Regions from separate parts of the Neobacillus pocheonensis genome, predicted to be linked through region 1. Evidence: riboswitches for the same ligand, from Rfam matches in the RefSeq annotation. Region 1 holds a riboswitch; each other region holds the start of a gene.
What was found. A riboswitch is a leader RNA that binds a small molecule or an ion and turns the genes downstream of it on or off. The one in region 1 is predicted to bind cyclic di-GMP.

Region 1 (5,910 bases):
TCCTGGCAATACTCATTCAATTGTAATCTTTTCAACCAATGAGGTTTCAATAAATTTTCCCGTTCATTCACAGACCTCATCCATGGAAAACCAGGCCGTTCCAAATCCTGTTTCCGATGGAACCATGGGTATCCTCCAAATATTTCATCAGCGCACTCTCCTGATAAGCCGACAACAAAATCCTTTTTGATTTCCTTACAAAACCAAAGCAGTGAGGAATCGATGTCTGCCATCCCAGGTAAATCTCTCACGTGTACCGCTTCGATTAAATCATGGACTAATTGTTGCTGTGAAATTATCTTGTTATGGTGCTTTGTATGAAAATTGTCTGTAATCATTTGAATGAATTTACCATCAGCATCCGGTTGAAACTCATTCGATGAAAAATATTGGTCATTCCCTTCATAGTCAATGGAATAAGTATGGAGCTTCCCTTTATTTTGATCTGTAAAACCTTTAGCAGCAATGGCAGTGATAATACTTGAATCTAAACCGCCTGATAAAAAGGTACATAAAGGAACATCGGATACCAGTTGTCTAGTAACAGCATCACTTACTAAAAAACGAACCTTTTCAGCCGTTTCCTCAGTATTATCCTTATGTTCTTCGCTTTTTACATTCCAATACCGCCAGATCTTTAATCCCTTTTTGGAAAAAGTTAATGCATGGGCCGGTCTAAGCTCTTTAATACCTTTAAACACACCTGACCCTGGGGACCTTGATGGACCCGCTCCAAAAATCTCAGCTAGCCCCTCATGGGTAATCTCCGTTTTCATTTCTGGATGGGCCAGGATTGCCTTTATTTCCGAAGCAAATAAAATCCCTTTATGATGTTCAGTGAAAAATAACGGTTTTACCCCTAATCGGTCTCGTCCAATAAAGAGTTTTTCGTTTTTACTATCCCAGATTGCAAAGGCATAGATCCCATTTAAATGATTTACACATTCTTCCGCCCATTCTATATAGGCAGTTAACAGGACTTCAGTATCAGAATGACCTTTAAAGGAATATCCTTTAGTAAGGAGAATTTTGCGGATGTCTTCAGTGTTATATAATTCCCCATTGTAACAAATGGTGTATTTTGAGCTTTCCTTTTGTTTGGACATTGGCTGTCTTCCCCCTTCAGGGTCGACAACAATTAGTCGTTTGTGTCCAAAGCCGACATGTGTTTCAGTCCAAATGTTCGTTTCATCAGGGCCTCTTTTTGCCAAGGTTTTGGTCATTTTTTCAAGTATATCGGTTTCATTTCTTACATTTTTATCAAAATTAATCCATCCAGTAATTCCACACATGTACGGATCTCCTTTCTGTATTCGAACAACTGTCCATCGAATTCATGGTTTATTGTATTCAGCCCATTATTTTTGGTTAATTGTCCATAATGAGAAATGCATAATTTGGTATACCAAATTGCATTTCAATTTTTATACTTAATTAAAAAAAATAAGCTTGTTATAAAATTTCAGGAAGATGTCTAAAAAGGAAGATGAAAGCATCTCGTGCGGAGGTTAAAAATGAATCGACAACAAAGATTGAATCTATATGATATTCAACAAAGAGCCTATACCGAAGGGACCGTCGAACAAATAAATGATCAATGGATTTTTTTTGATGAGGAGACAGAAGAAGCTGCCATGCTGGAGGATTATCTGCAGCAGGAAATTGAAGTTTTCCGTTTGAATCGTTGGAAAAAAGGAATATTGTATGAATCAGGAAAAATTCGGATTGGGAAAGAATCGACGATGCTTCGTGATCATGATTTGGTTAGAATTAGAAAACATCTAGTCTACTCGCTTGAAAGACTGTTGGACGGAATAAATGATGACGCCTTTTTCCAATTTGTGACTACATTAAATTCTTTAAATTTTTCCATTTACGATTGTATTTATTGCTACAACCATCTCTCCTTCTTATCAGATGAACACCGAAAAGATGGCGTAAATTTTATAGTTTTCGACAATCAAGAGCTAATTTGCAATGTTCAACATCATTTTTGCTATTACGAAAAGGTCAATGACCGCTTTGAATTCACCTTAAATACGGGCAAACGTCTAATAATTGAAAAAATGATTTCATAAGAAAAAGGTGTGGGAATCCACACCTTTTTCTTATCTATTAAGGATGTAAAAACGACATTGGCAATCGCACAAAACCTAAATATAAAACAAGCAGCCAAGCAACCACAAATTGAATCCAAAATACAGAAGTATTTCTATTATTAACAACCCGGCTAAGAATCATTTCAAATAAGCCAATAATCCATAGTCCCACAATTGCTTTTAAAATGTACCAAACATCAATTCTGTAAACCATAAACAGAAGACCCACGCCTGACGCTATAATAAGCAGGTATAGGACACGTAAAATCATTTGTAAAATCTTTACACCTTTTGCTTTTCCACTCTTATGTAAAGACAGAGCCACGAAAAATAATATTAGAGCTAAAACCCATGCAGTAATATGGCCGTGTATCAATTAAAATGCCTCCTCAAATGTATGTAGTTTCCTTTAATTCGAAACTATCATAACATATGAAGCTAAAAAAGACGAAAAAAGACATTCAAAAATACATATTTATTATGGAATTGTTACTAATTCATTGCTTAAATCTTTTTTGGATATTTTGTGATGGTAATCATCGGTCCGTTTGATGCTAGTGGTGGAATGATGGCGATAATACGTGCATCAACCGACGGCCTGATATCGACGACCGGTGAATTTTCGTCAATTCTTCTTCCGAAAGTAGAGATTATTTTTTTAATAATACTTATTAAATGTTCATTATCATTGAATTGAATTGATGTTAAAAGTATTTTACCTTTCTGTTCACAATACACTTCGTTTGGACCATTCACCAAAATTTCGGAAACATCCTTATCCAAAATGAGTGGATAAATAGGCCCAAACACATGAAAAGGCGTGATCATTTTAAGTTTTGGTGTTAATGATAGATTTTCACGGGAAGAAATCTCTTTTTTCATTCCCCCGCCTGTTTGATTACCACTTTCTTGAATGCTCTGTAATAGTCCCATTCAGTCGTCCTCCTCTTTCGGTAACTGGCTGGCATAGTACATTGGTACCGAAGCCCCTTTAGCTTTGCGTCACTGATTTTCACCAGTTTTGCCTTTATCGAGAATCAGTACTTTTATCCTTGACTGAACTCTTTAATCCTATCATAGGATGTTTTACTCCTATCGAAAATCCTACTATTTTATCATTTTAATCTTTAAACAATAGTTCATTGGACCTATTTCTGTCTGCACCTGTTCATTTTTCTGCCCTTAACTTTATTTGGGCGAATGAATCACATTAAAAGCGCCCAATCATAGAATGTAAAAGATAAACATGAAAAAGGGTGTTGAATATGCCAGCAATTGTTGGAGTTGCACAGGTGATAACGCTTGGAAGCAGTTCTGTTTTCCATATTGGCGACGTCTATAAGATAATGCCACTCTCGACAGCCAAAACCTTTTCCGGAGCAGGATCTTTTAATACCGGAGAAAGTTTACATCTTAATAACAACGTAAGTTCGACTAACACGGCTGATTCTGATGTATACGATCAAGGAATTGCACTCAATGCTTAATGAATGGGTGGTCTACAATGAATTATTATATACAGCAGTCCATTCACATTAATTTTATAAAAATTAGCGGTATAACAAATTCCTCTGTCTTCCAAATTGGCAGTGCAGGAATAATTAAACCAGTTGCACATCTTTATAATACTGGTGGTTTTACAGGGCCTGCACCCACTGCAAAAAAAGTTGGACAGCTGCCACCAACCTCAGTGAGTGCACCAGCTGTCCCCTTACAGGCGCCGGTACGGATGACTGAAAAATAGTGAGGTGATTGAATGTATCAAGATTTTTACAAATACCTTCAATGGTTCCAGATGACTCTCCAAGCGCAAGAGCAAAGAATTGCTGCATTGGAGTCCGTCATCCAAAAAATGAGGGAAGAGATGAAACAATTAAGCGAAAAGAGGGCCATACACGTCGACAAAATTGAATACAAATTTGATCAATTGAAGGTTGAGACTCTTGAAGGAACGTTAAATATTGGCTTAAATCCATCAGATATGTCAGCAATCGAAGACTTTGCGGTACAAAATCAATCACTTACCACTCCTATTGCTCCAAAAGACCAAATGCAACGATCAATGAAAATAGAAGAGGCAATCTATAGATTTCTAGAAACTGATTTACCACTATTGGTCGAAAGTACCGAAAGGGAATTAGGTGTTCAACCAAATGAATCTTATTTATCGTTTATAAAACAAGACATTATCAAACAGCTCCCTAACAGGGTGGAATACCATCTAAATTCCAACAAAGCAAGAAACACTGCTTCTGAAAATGAAAATTTAGAGGAGTTCATTATTGAATCGTTAAAACAGGAAATACAAAATGGCGTCTATTTATTTTTTAAGAATCTGCCGGACAATGTGAAAGGAATGAATCAAAATGAACTTTGAGGTCTATAACAGAGAGCTTTGTGTAGGAAATATCCGAATCATCGGGGTCGCGAGTTCCTCCTTAGTCCTCGTGGGCGATACAGAAACAATCCAGCTTGCGTCCACATTTGATACCCCAGCGGAATCGTTAATCATTGGACCGTTTGTTCCGTTATCACCGGAAGGGAGATAATTATGTTTGAAAGGACTTCTTGTGTTGACAAAATAAACGTTGAGATTTTTTCTTTCGCCTCCATTTTTCAATTGGGCGATTCCTGTATTGTGAATGGATTATCCCGAGCTTTAGCTGTCCAAAGGGAAGCAGAAATTTTTTATGGAAATGAGGGAAATCTCTCCCCCTATCGCGTTTTTTCTGAACCCATACCTCTTCCACTCATAAATGAACCAATTTCTTTCTTAACTCACAATCAATGCCCATTAATCAAAGTAAACAATATTGACATTATCGGTGTCTCTTCATCCTCTCTTTTACATGTTGGAAACAGTAAACATGTTTCCATGGAAGCGCGAGTTAAGCATATTAGACAGCTTCTCCCAGTTCCTAGGACTGATGAGGGTATCGAGAACAAGAAGGAAGAACAGGGACAACGATGAAAGCATAGGCTGTCAGTAGAATGAAACCATACAATTAACGCAAAGGATGTTTTCCATGCCAGCAATTATTGGTCCAGTACAAATTGTTAATGTAGGCGGGGGAATAGTGCAATTCGGCGATACCGTTTATATATCTCCAAAAAGCGCCTCCAAAACGGCTGCTGGTTCAGGAGCATTTAATACTGGAGGATTAATTGTAACTAATAACGGGCTTAACGGTACCAACGTACTTGATACTAATTTAATTGACCAGCCTATAGCAGGAAATAATTAAAAATGACATAAACCAAAGTGTTGGTTTATGTCATTTTTTTATTTTTTCTCATCAATGTTCAAAACATGAGCCCCATCAAAGAAAAATAAATACCTTTCGGAAACTTCTTTTTTCCAAATTTGCTCAATGGCTTTTGTATAAAGGTTAATTTGCAGCCTGTATCTGTCTTCAAGTATGGGTCTAGCCTGTTCAAAGCCGCCCTTATACCTGTCTGTTATGCCATCGGATTTATAATCAATAAGGATAAGTCCCTTCTCATCCTCTAAGATACAGTCGATAATCCCTTGGACAAAGACAGATTCATCCTCGTCCTTCCAATTGGGGTAAACATCTTGTGCAGCCAATGAAAGGGTAAATGGAATTTCTCGGAAGATTGCCTTAGCATGAAAATATTTCTGCCCCAATTCTGTTTGAAAAAATTGCACAATTAACCCTAAGTCAATGATTTCGGCTTGCTCCACCGTTAATAATTCATTGTGAACCATCGTGGTTAACTGTTTTTGAATGGATTCGATTGTAACTTGCTCAGACAAATCCACATGCTGCATCACCATATGCATGGCAGT
Region 2 (5,910 bases), on a different contig from region 1:
AACTCATTGAGTTTTTTGGCCTCCAAAAACTCGGAAATCGGTTCAAGGTCTTGATCTTTTCTTCGACTGATTAATCGTACTGCGACAATCCCAGCGATGATTAGTGCTAAGGCAGCTGCTCCGATTAAAATATAATTCAGATACGATTCTTTTTCGGGATCTTTGGCTGGTGCAGCCTCCAAATTGGTTTTTTCGGAAAATTCTCTCGGGAAGACGGTAATTCGGTTGCTGATATCCGCATCGGTTTTCGTATTATCCGAATCAATGGCCGTACGGACGACATTGGCAATAATATTGCGGATGTTATCCTGGGTTTCTGGTGTCAGTGAGTTCCGATTTTTCGGATTTGGCGGTTCGACACCAACATTGATGGTTAAATCTTCGATGGTATAAGGACTTTGAATAATCTCTTTCGTAATCCGATTCACTTCATAATTGATTCTTTCTTCTGTTTCCTTGTAGTCATTGTTTCCGGAGGAATCGCTTGAGGCATAGGCTGGAACATCTCCCTCAGCTGTTCCTGCAGTTCCTCCTGCTGCCGGTGTTCCCTTTCCGGTGTATACTTTACTAATCTTTTCAACACTTACCGCGATGCCTTCATTTTTATCCTTGTCCGCAGGCTCCACTAAGCTTTGCTCTGTTTTCACCTTATCAAAATTCAGCTTCGCAAAGGTTTGGACGTACACCTTGTCCTGTCCAAGCATCGTCCCCAGCATCTGTTGAATGCTGCGCTGAATGTCGGCCTCTACCTTTTGCTTAATCGTTCGTTGTTTATCGTAGGAACCAACATCGTCCGTTTCACCTGCGTCCGCCAATGTCAATAACTGCCCTGATTGGTCGGTTATCACAATGTTTTCTTTTGGCAGATTCGGGATACTTCTGGAAGCTAAAAAGTAGAGTGCTTTAATTTGCCCCTGTTCAAGCTCCGTCCCGGGCTCCAAGTCCACAATAATGGAGGCACTAGCTTTATCTTCCTTTTCGGGTCTGATAAAGACGCTCTCCTTTGGCATGGTAATCATAACTTCAGCGCTTTTGACTCCGCTAATCTTTGTCATCAAATTTGCCAATTGCTTTTGAATCGTTTCCCGCTCAATGACATCCAATTCCTGCTCGGTCACCCCAAATTTTAAATCCTTCGTCTGATCTGAAAAGCTGATGGGACCGCTTTTAGGAAGACCTTCAGAAGCCAAATTCACAATGAGATCCGGCGCCGATTCCTTGGGAACAAGGATTTGCGTGCCATTGCTGGCGATTTTGTAATCGGTGAACCCTTGTTTTTCCATAGCGGCTTTGATGTCGCCGATTTCTTTTTGACTTAAACTATTGCTATAAAGGGGTACATAATTCGTTCTGAATAAAAAGAATAGGGCAAAACTGATAATAGCAATAAAGAAGATAAAACTGCCAAGATATAAGGTTTTGCTTTTTGGGCTAGTATTTTTCCAAAACTGCGATATTTTTTCCGTAAAGCCTACGATCTTTTGTTTCATAGGATCTCCTCATTAAACTTGCATTCTCATAATTTCCTGATAGGATTCAACCACTTTATCCCTTACCTGGGTGGTAAGTTGCAGTGCAATTTGTGCTTTTTGTGCTGCAATGGTGACATCATGAATATTTTTTATTTCACCGGTTGCGATTTTTTCGGACATTTTTTCTGCGTTGACAATCGTTTCGTTGGCGCTTTGCAATGCTTCCCCTAGAGCTGAAGAGAAGGAAGTTTTTGGGTGTGAAACAACATCAACATTACGGTTTGTTTGTAAAAACGAGGATGCGGATGGAATGAACTGTTCAATTTTCATCTTTTAAACTCCTTATTTACCAATATCTAAAGCTTTTAAAGACATGGTTTTTCCAACATTGAAGGCCGTTACATTTGCTTCATAGGCCCTGGAGGCACTCATAAGATCGACCATTTCTTTGGTGATATCGACGTTTGGCATCATGACGTACCCTTCTTTATTTGCATCTGGATTGGTCGGGTCGTAAACGGGCTGAAACGGGGTCTTATCCTCCACAATCCCAGTTACTTTGACACCATTTGCACTCATTTCATTGTTTAAATAGGAACTAAATGGCGCTGTTCCATTTGGTTCGACCTCAACCATCTTTCTTCGATAAGGGATCCATTCCCCATTCACCAATTTCCCTCTAGTTGTGGTGGCATTGGCGATATTGGAAGAAATAATATCCATTTTCAGACGTTCCGCTGTTAAGGCGGAAGAACTGATATTTAATGGCTGGAACATGGACATGGCTAATCACCTACCTTGACCTTATGGCTGTTTTTAATAGATTGAATTCTTCACCTATCTGATACGTTAACGTTTGGTACCAAATGGAGTTTTTGGTTAAGTCAGTCATTTCCTGATCGACGTCAACTCCATTCCCACTATTTTGCATCATCACTGGTTGCTCGGTAACATAAGCTTGAGTGAGTGAACCCCCAATTGGGATATGCTTGGAACTTGTCCGTTTCCCGATAAAATTGGAGTTTGTAAGTTCCCCCTTTAACATTTCCTCAAAAACTACTTTTTGTGGCTTGTAATTAGGAGTACTAACATTTGCTAGATTGTTTGAAATGGTATTGTGTCTTAACACAGAAGCATCTAAAGCTTTTTGAAGGATTGAAATGTTTTGAAGCATAAGTAACCTCCTAAAGATATCGGAAAATATTCCTAATCCGTTTAAAGGCAAAAAAATGCACTATTCCGAAGAATAGTGCATAGCAAGCTAAACTATAACTCTTCGGCAACTGGCTGGCATAATCTTGATAGATGTTAGCCCCTATAGCTTTGCGTCCCTGGATTTCCCCAGGTTTGCCATTATCGGATTGTAAATGTCGTTTTCTGGTATTATTGGTCGAATTTTCACCAATATTATTATATTACAATGTACTAATAAATATTACAATGATAAAAAACAAAAAAAGACCTACTTATGATTAAGCAGGCCTTACCATTTTCATTACCTCTATCCAAGTACCTAGCAATTCTGTCAGCATTTCCTGGATTTCATGCAAAATTACAGCGTCTTTTTTCACATTCGCTTCAATTAATCTTCGTTTCATATAGTCATATAGTAGGACGAGTGATTGTGAAATTTCTATGTCCATATTGAGAGTCACCATTAATTCTGTGATAATATTCTGTGCTTTAATAATCCGGTTATGGACTCGTTGCCAATCGTTTTTTTCGATTGCTAGTTTTGCCTGCTCAATAAATTTTATTGCCCCTTTAAATAAAAGCAGGGTCAACTCTTCCCCCTTTGCATATAAAACTTGATTATTTTCATATGCCTGGTAGGCTGTGTTAAGTGACATAATCTTCACACCTTTCCATTATTTTCTTTTATCATAAAATAAGCCTGTGAAAACAGCAGCCGGCTCCCCGTAATGCTGTTTGATGTTTTTTTCTTTTTTTAACGAGTAAATGTTTGCTAGAATCTTTTGCTTTTGTGCGTTTAGTTTATCCTGAAGCGCTTTTTCCATTGGAAAGATGCTCTGCAGTAGTTCCTTCAATGCCGGGTTGATGAGAATCTGCCCGGCGCTTCGATCGAGTTGGTTTATTTCTTCGATGCAATTTTGGCGTTCATTCATTAGTGCTTGGATGGGTTCAGGTGCTTCGTCATTGATTTCGTTAAGTAATTGCCTGGTTAGCTGGTAATAGGTTTTAAGTAATGCCAATTTTTGTTGATACAAGATTACATTCCACCGCCCATTTGCTGCATTAACCAGCTGCTTTGTGAGTTTGATTTTTGGATGGCTTGTTCCATCGCCGTAAACTGCTTCCAATAGTAATCTTCTTTTCGCTGCAATCGCTTCTCCCAGGAATCGACTTGATTATCAAGCTGGCTTAGTGATTTCGTAAGGTAAGCGTCATTCGAATAACCCGCCGTTTTGGTGATTTCCTTCATCGTTTCATTGATTTGGTCGTACAATCTCCAGCCAATGCCGCTATTGTTAAATTCATCAGGCTGATTGGCCTCGTTGTTGTCGGCCTTGCCTGTATCGTATTTTTTTGAAAATAAGAGGGAAACTTCCTTCCCATTATTTTCAATCGCTTCTCTTAATTTTTTTTCATCCAGGACCAGCTTACCGTTATCTTTATAATTGGAGCTTGTGGTGATGCCAATCTCGGCCAGCGAATCAAATTGACTGTTCATTTTGGCCGGATCTGGATCACGGACATTGGAGTATAGTGTTAACCGCAACTTGTCTAGTGCCGAAGAAATGATGCGATCATTTTGCAATAAGCCGCTTTTCGCTTTTTCCTCCCATAATTCAATCTCTTTATCTTTCATATCCTTTTTCTGGTCATCCAACAGTGGTGAATAATCTTTGTAAGTCTTTTCCCCTAATGTATCGCGCAAGGTTTTAACGGTATCGTTATATTTATCAACAAAGCTTTTGATGCCATCAAAAATGGCATCCACATCAGCCTTTTTCGTAATTGTTACAGTGCCGCCAGCCGGGATGTCGCCCTTGATGGTAAAGGTAATTCCGTCATAAGTTAGCTGATTGCTTTTTAGGGTAAGTGTTGTCCCGTTGATTGTGACCTGCCCATCGGTCGGTTTCACTGCCGAGCTTCCGGTCGCACCACTTAGGTTGCCTGCCGGGAAATCGTTTTGCGTTTCGCTGATAATTCCCGGCGCGATTTTAAGCAGGTTATTGCTGTTTGTAACGTTGGAAATGCTAATAGTTGTCGCTGCATCCTTGGATGTAAAAACAATCGCCTGGTCACCGCTTGAAAAGCTTGCGGTAACACCCGTTTTATCGGCTAAAGCATTGATTTTACTAATCGAGCTTTTCATTGAGTCTTGGTCGGTAAGATTAATCGTTTCTCCGTTCAATGTAAAGCTAAAGCCCTGTCCTGCACCCAATTCAACCGTATCGCTGCTTAAAGAGGAGGAAGCAAATTTGACGGAAGAAGGTGCCCCGGGCTGATAGGCTTTGGCGTCAGAAATAATGTAGTCACTTCGGCTCGGTACGCCGCTCAAGGTTACATCCACCTTGCTGCTATCAGAAGAGGCCAATTTGCTTTTGGTAAAAGTCGACTCCAGCCTTAGATTCTCGATCGCTGAACGCAGATCCAGGAATTTCGTATTCACATCCCGATAAGCATCGATTTTCCATTGGGTCTTGGTCTTGTTCTGCAGCACCTTATTTAATTGCACTTTTTCCGCATCCATTAATTTTTTTACAAGTGATTCCGTATCCATTCCGGAAGCCAACCCGGAAAACCGAAGATTATTTGTAATCATTCTGTTACCCTCCGAACTCTTAGTATCTATAAACGGTTAACGGCATTTTGGAAGTGCACGTATAGTGTTTAATTAAAACTACAATGGGGATTTATAGTGACCATTGACTGGAAAAATGACTTGGACGGGCATCCTGGGCTGTTCACAGTGCCCGTTGGTCAGTTAAAAATACTTGGATGGGCACTCTGCCCACATAAAAAAGGCCGATTCACATGGAATCAGCCCTTGATCGATTAATTTATCGTTTTAGTCAATATTTCCGTAATGCGAATACCGAAGTATTCATCAACGACGACAACTTCCCCTTTGGCGACGATTTTTCCGTTGATTAACAAATCAACAGGTTCCCCCGACACACGGTCCAATTCGATGATCGAACCCTGGGACAGCTCTAAAATCTCGTTTATTTTCTTCTTGGTTCTGCCCAACTCCACGACCACTTCCAAATTAATGTCCATTAGGAGGTTCATGTTGATGGAATCGTCTGCTTCTTCTTTTTCAGGTTTTTCTTCTAAGTCCTTAAATAAAAACGGCTTGGTTTCCTCTTCCTTTTCCCCTAACAAAGCCTCTAGTTCATCTCTTGTAATTTTTCCATCATTACTCATCTTTTTTTACCTCTTTTTCAAAAACAGTTTCTATTTCAGCTGC
Region 3 (5,910 bases), on a different contig from region 1:
TCACACTTTGATGAAGAAATGTACGAGGAATTAAAAGAAATTTATGAAATGGTACTACGAAAGAATTCGTTTAGTCCCAATGAAATGCAAGCTTTGGTTGAAGAATTAGGAAGTCTCCGCAAAAAATAAAAAACAGATCGCGATGATCTGTTTTTTATTTTTCCTGATCAGTTAATATTATAGGTCCGTCTTTGGTTATGGCAATCGTGTGCTCATATTGGGCTGAATATTTACCATCGATGGTCCGAGCTGTCCAGCCATTGTTATCCATCTTCGTTTGGTACCTGCCGACGTTTACCATCGGTTCAATTGTAAAAACCATTCCTTCCTTAATCCGGGGGCCTTTTCCCGGCAGACCGTAATGAGGAACATCAGGTTTTTCGTGGATTACCGTTCCAATACCATGTCCAATAAAGTCGCGAACAACCGAAAAACCTTCACTTTCAACGTATTTTTGAATGGCATGTCCTATATCCCCAATCCGATTGCCAGGAACTGCCTGCTCAATCCCTTTGTATAATGCTTCTTTAGTTACGTTTAATAAATGGTCTGTCTCCTTTGAAACCGGGCCAACTGCATAGGACCACGCCGAGTCTGCCAAGGCTCCATTGTAATTGACCACCATATCAATGGTAACAATATCTCCTTCTTTTAATGCGTCTTTCCTAGGAAACCCATGGCAAATTTCATCATTTATGCTTGCGCAAGTTGCAAATTCATATCCTTTATAACCCTTTTGCTCAGGGGTGGCATTATGTTTATTTAGAAATTGTTCGACGAATTGATCAATTTCCCAAGTTGTAATACCTGGCTTAATGAGTTTGGCGATTTCTTTATGACAGGCAGCCAGTATTTCTCCCGCCTTTTTCATAGCTTCAATTTCCCGTTGTGATTTAAGTACAATCATGTTGGGGTCCCCTTCCTTTTTGTTTAATTTTATGTATGTAAAGCAATATAGTTCATTAATGAAGCATACTTATGTAAAAATTATACTTTATGACTAAATTGGCAACACTATTAATATTAACTCTATCCATTTATTTTTTCAAAATTACTTTAGTACTATGAAAACTTTCTCAACGTTCAAAATATCGTCATAATCGTTCGTTCGTAATATGGTACTTTTCTATTCTTTTTGGTAGAATTAACGTATATATAATAATAATAGGTGTGTGAGGCTCAATGATTGGTGACCGCGTAAAAAAATTTCGCTTAGAAAAGAAAATGTCACTATCCGAACTTGCTGAGCAAGCGGGTGTCGCTAAATCTTATTTAAGTTCACTTGAAAGAAACCTACAAAAAAATCCTTCAATTCAGTTTCTTGAAAAGATTGCTTCTGTATTAAATCTTCCAGTCGAACATTTAATTCATGAACAAATTGATAAAACTGAGTTAGATAGTGAATGGATGAATATCGTTCAGGAAGCCATGAATTCCGGTGTATCAAAAGATCAATTCCGTGAGTTTCTAGAATTTAATAAGTGGCGAACTAACCAAAATAATAACCAATAGGGATTTTAGTTTTATTAAAAGAAAAAGCATTCTACAAAACATGACGTTTTTTGTAGAATGCTTTTTTGATACTAAATATGTACTCAGATGTTCTTGGTTATTAACTCATTTAGCTGATTTTGATTGAGGAACTCACGAACTTCATCTAATGATAATCCTAGCTCTTTTGCTTCAAAAATAAGTGCCAACCATTCCTCATCGATGACTTCCATTTTTCTTTCTGTAATCACCATCGTTTTCACCCCTAAAATACATGTCGTATTCCAGGTAGCCCGGCCATCCTAGAAAGCAAATGCTCACCTTAGACCCTCGGCTTTGCGTCCCTATTTTTCAATAGGTTTGCCCTTTTCTGTTTCGAATGAACCACTCTCATCACAGGCAATCCAACCATCACCCAACTTACCTAGGCCTAAATACTTAATCGTTATCGATATGTTCATTATATATAGTCCATTTATAACAGGGTGTTGGATTTTGTCATTTTATTCTAATTTTCTAACATTTTTTTTTTACAAATAATTCTATAATCCTACAAAAAACTTCCAGAATTCTTACATTTCTAGGTTCGATAATAGAAAAAGGGAAGAAATCAACGTCGAAATTTTCACCCTTTTCCAAATAAGCCTTACTTTTTTAATAAACTAACAGAAATTAATCCCGCTTTTTTATGCGCAAAACATTTGTCTAAATTGTGACAAATAACATATAATGTAAACAACATATAAATATGCTTAATATTATTAATATTCCAATAAATTTGGGTGGTGAAGTTCCATGACCTTTATTCATGTCTTAAACTTCTCAATTCCGATTGCCTTTATGGTATTTGCAGGGTTTATGCTTGACCGAATATGCAAACCTGCAAAAACAGAAGAAAAAGCTGGCGAAGAGTGAACTTGTATAACTCCCATCGCGCAGCTTTTTTTATTTTAGCTTATTTTGCATCTTTAACTCATAATTTTTAAAAATAGAGGAATTCGTCTTTACCCCTCGTTTGGACATTAACTGATTGAAACGAATTAGTTTCTCATTCAATTTTCTTTGTAGGTTTTCTCTTTCACTTATTTCATCTGTTTTTTTAATTAAATCCTCAATTGTCATTAATTCCTGCCGTAAATGACTTTCGTCCTGTGTATAACCTGCATTTTTCAACATTTTATAAGCCATCCGCAGCTCCTCAGGAATTCCCGATAAATCCTCTAACTGCATTGGCTTACCGAGCCCTGGAAGATTTTCGAACTCACCATCTTTATAGGCTTTTTTAATACGGTCTTCCGAGACAATATGAAACATATCCATGCTAACGCCTCCTTTTTACCATATATCTAAGTTAATTATATCAATTTTTAATTTAGATTTAAAAGCTGCGCCTTTTCGTACAAGTAATTATTTCTATTCTGTTGGGGAATGCTACATGCATAAACGAAAGGAGTGTTAAGTTTGGCTCGTGGAGAACATTTTAACCACAAAAGAAAACACCATCCCGGTGAGTTTCCTCAGAATAGCCTTGCGGAAAAGCATGGGAAGGAAGCCATTGGCGATGAAGAATTCATTGTAACTCAAGAAGCATTTAAAAATAGAATTGAGGAAGATGGCGACCGCGGAGATACAGCCCGCATACTGCCAAATCAGACAGAGTAAAAAGGCGTGAGCAATTCACGCCTTTTTTACCTTTAATATGTTTCCTTTAAGCTCCTAACCATCTGTGAAAATTCAATATCTTTAAGCCACTCGGATGCCTTTTCAATATCTTTAGAAAATACACGGTCCTGAGTAATCGCAGGCACTTGTTCACGACCTTTTTCAAAAAACATTTTTGTGTGTGTTGCCATTTTTTCGATACCGCGGAATTCTACTGCCTGCATCGCACAAATCAACTCAATCGCAAGAACCTTTCTTGTGTTTTGTATGATTTGATAAGCATGTCTAGAAGCGATGGTTCCCATGCTGACATGGTCTTCTTGATTCGCAGATGACGGAATTGAATCCACGCTAGCTGGATGGGCAAGAGTTTTATTTTCTGAAACAAGTGAAGCAGCTACGTATTGCATAATCATAGCACCTGACTGCAAGCCTGGTTCAGGACTTAAGAATGGCGGTAAATCATTTAATTGCGGATTGATTAATCGCTCGATCCTTCTTTCAGAAATATTGGCTAACTCCGCAACGGCAATTTTCATAAAGTCCATGGCAAAAGCAATCGGCTGGCCGTGGAAGTTTCCTCCTGAGATGACCTTTTCCCCATCATCGAAGATTAACGGATTGTCTGTAGCAGCATTCATTTCAATTTCTAATTTCTCTTTTACATAATCAAGAGCCTGCCATGATGCTCCGTGGACTTGTGGGATACAGCGAAGAGAATAAGCATCTTGGACTCTAAGCTCGCCTTGCATTGTCGTTAATAAACTATCACTTAAATACTTGCGGATTCTTGCCGCCGTATCAATCTGTTGTTGATAACCTCTCGCCACATGTACTTCTTCGGCAAAAGCATCGATAATTCCATTTAATCCCTCAATTGTCATGGAAGCAATAAGTTCGCTTTCGTGTGCCAACTGTTCTGCCTCTAAATAGCCGACAACTCCCATTGCCGTCATTGCTTGAGTACCGTTTATAAGTGCAAGCCCTTCCTTCGCTTCAAGTGTAACTGGAAGGATTTCTTCCTGTTGCAGTGCACAAAGGGCATCTATACGATTTCCCTTGTAAAAAACTTCGCCTTCCCCGATTAAAACTAAGGCAAGATGTGATAATGGCGCTAAATCGCCGCTCGCTCCAAGCGATCCTTGCTGTGGAATGACAGGGATAATATCTTTATTTACTAATTCAATTAGCTTTTCAATAACAAGTGGTCTGATTCCTGAAAAGCCCTTTAAAAGTGCATTAGCTCGAAGAAGAACCATTGCTTTTGCTACAACCTCAGGAAATGGTTCGCCGACACCGCAGGCATGTGAACGAATTAAGTTAAGCTGTAGATCCTGGACATGGTCTTTGTCAATTAATACATCACTAAACTTACCAAAGCCTGTTGTAATTCCATAAACAACCTTTGATTCTGCTACAATACGTTCCACTGCTTCTCTGCTCTTTGCAGCAGCTTCCATACTTTGTTCTGAAGCGCGGACCTTTTGCTTGCGAAATAAAACATCCTTCATTTGCTCTAACGTTAAACTATTACCAGTAAGTGTAATCATTTTTCTCTCTCCTCTAATACTTTAGTATAATAAAGAAAGAGGCTGGATTCCTTTTCAGATTAGATAAGGAGTCCAGCCTCTTTTATGAATATAACGGAATATTGAACGATTTTTTTGTGATGCCTCATAGGTTATCATTCCATTCAAATGGATTAAAAAACTATTGTATTGATAATTATTGTATGTGATGTAAACCCTTACTGTCAATAAAATTTTCTGAATTTTAGCACGATAACACTTTAGCACGATAATAAATGAAAGGTAAAAAATTGATAAAAGGGCTATTCATAAAGATATTAAATCTTTGTGAATAGCCCCAATATTTGTGTGTTAATCCAATTTTAACCCTTTTAATGCTTCTGCCAATGCATTATTCAATGGTTCTTCATCTTTTTGTTGATTTTTCAAATACTTTTGTACAGTCCGTTTATCCACCTTGCCGCCGGTTTCTTTTTTGCGGCGAGCTTCAAAAGCAGATAGTTTTTCACGGTATCCACATTTACATGCAAAGATTTGTCCTTCGCCTTCACCGCGAAGCTCTAGTTTTTTATGGCATTGTGGGCAGCGTGCATTTGTGACTCGTGATACATTTTTACGATGACCGCATTCCCGATCTTGGCACACGAGCATCTTACCTTTTTTGCCATTCACTTCAAGCATTGGTTTTCCACAGTCCGGACAATTTTTTGTAGAAATATTGTCATGCTTGTATTTTTTATTACTTGTTTTAATTTCTGCAACGATTTCTTTTGTGTAGTTTTTCATTTCACTGATAAAAACGTCTTTTTTCAACTTGCCATGAGCAATCTGATCAAGCTTTTGTTCCCATTCAGCAGTCAAAGTAGGAGATTTTAGCTCTTCAGGGACTAAATCTAACAATTGACGACCTTTAGAAGTAATATGAATGTCTTTGCCGCGCTTTTCGATTAAGAATGAATTGAATAGCTTTTCAATTATATCAGCACGTGTAGCAACAGTACCTAAACCACCAGTTGATTTTAACGTTTCTGCCAGTTGTTTATTTTTTGTTTCCATATATTTCGTAGGGTTTTCCATGGCCGAAAGTAATGTTGCCTCATTAAATCGTGCAGGTGGATTAGTTTGACCAGATGTTTGGGCCATTAGTTTCACGATTAATGTGTCGCCTTTTTCAATGCGAGGTAAAATCTGTTCCTTTAGGTCATCTGCTGCATCGTCATCTTCAAAG

Region 2: another riboswitch for cyclic di-GMP. It lies ahead of flgB (flagellar basal body rod protein FlgB); the one in region 1 lies ahead of ABES02_RS27120 (hypothetical protein).
Region 3: another riboswitch for cyclic di-GMP. It lies ahead of ABES02_RS10060 (anti-repressor SinI family protein); the one in region 1 lies ahead of ABES02_RS27120 (hypothetical protein).

Annotation. Positions count from the first base shown of each region.
Region 1 is NZ_JBCNAD010000066.1:2,215-8,124, forward strand. Features, by position in the region: gene asnB (asparagine synthase (glutamine-hydrolyzing)) at 1-1,292, opposite strand, end outside; gene ABES02_RS27110 (DUF2777 domain-containing protein) at 1,515-2,078, shown strand; gene ABES02_RS27115 (YisL family protein) at 2,116-2,475, opposite strand; gene ABES02_RS27120 (hypothetical protein) at 2,604-3,032, opposite strand; cyclic di-GMP riboswitch class I at 3,049-3,135, opposite strand; gene ABES02_RS27125 (spore germination protein) at 3,365-3,586, shown strand; gene ABES02_RS27130 (spore germination protein GerPB) at 3,604-3,843, shown strand; gene gerPC (spore germination protein GerPC) at 3,856-4,476, shown strand; gene ABES02_RS27140 (spore gernimation protein GerPD) at 4,466-4,648, shown strand; gene ABES02_RS27145 (spore germination protein GerPE) at 4,651-5,070, shown strand; gene ABES02_RS27150 (spore germination protein) at 5,126-5,344, shown strand; gene addA (helicase-exonuclease AddAB subunit AddA) at 5,383-5,910, opposite strand, start outside.
Region 2 is NZ_JBCNAD010000001.1:56,304-62,213, forward strand. Features, by position in the region: gene fliF (flagellar basal-body MS-ring/collar protein FliF) at 1-1,490, opposite strand, end outside; gene fliE (flagellar hook-basal body complex protein FliE) at 1,503-1,802, opposite strand; gene flgC (flagellar basal body rod protein FlgC) at 1,815-2,249, opposite strand; gene flgB (flagellar basal body rod protein FlgB) at 2,266-2,646, opposite strand; cyclic di-GMP riboswitch class I at 2,748-2,834, opposite strand; gene fliS (flagellar export chaperone FliS) at 2,945-3,322, opposite strand; gene ABES02_RS00340 (hypothetical protein) at 3,341-3,700, opposite strand; gene fliD (flagellar filament capping protein FliD) at 3,703-5,262, opposite strand; partial or broken gene fliN (flagellar motor switch protein FliN) at 5,496-5,738, opposite strand; gene fliM (flagellar motor switch protein FliM) at 5,860-5,910, opposite strand, start outside.
Region 3 is NZ_JBCNAD010000019.1:87,586-93,495, forward strand. Features, by position in the region: gene ABES02_RS10045 (DUF1128 domain-containing protein) at 1-129, shown strand, start outside; gene map (type I methionyl aminopeptidase) at 155-907, opposite strand; gene ABES02_RS10055 (helix-turn-helix domain-containing protein) at 1,183-1,512, shown strand; gene ABES02_RS10060 (anti-repressor SinI family protein) at 1,596-1,745, opposite strand; cyclic di-GMP riboswitch class I at 1,776-1,866, opposite strand; gene ABES02_RS10065 (DnaJ family domain-containing protein) at 2,437-2,811, opposite strand; gene ABES02_RS10070 (hypothetical protein) at 2,944-3,153, shown strand; gene hutH (histidine ammonia-lyase) at 3,186-4,703, opposite strand; gene ABES02_RS10080 (DNA topoisomerase III) at 5,034-5,910, opposite strand, start outside.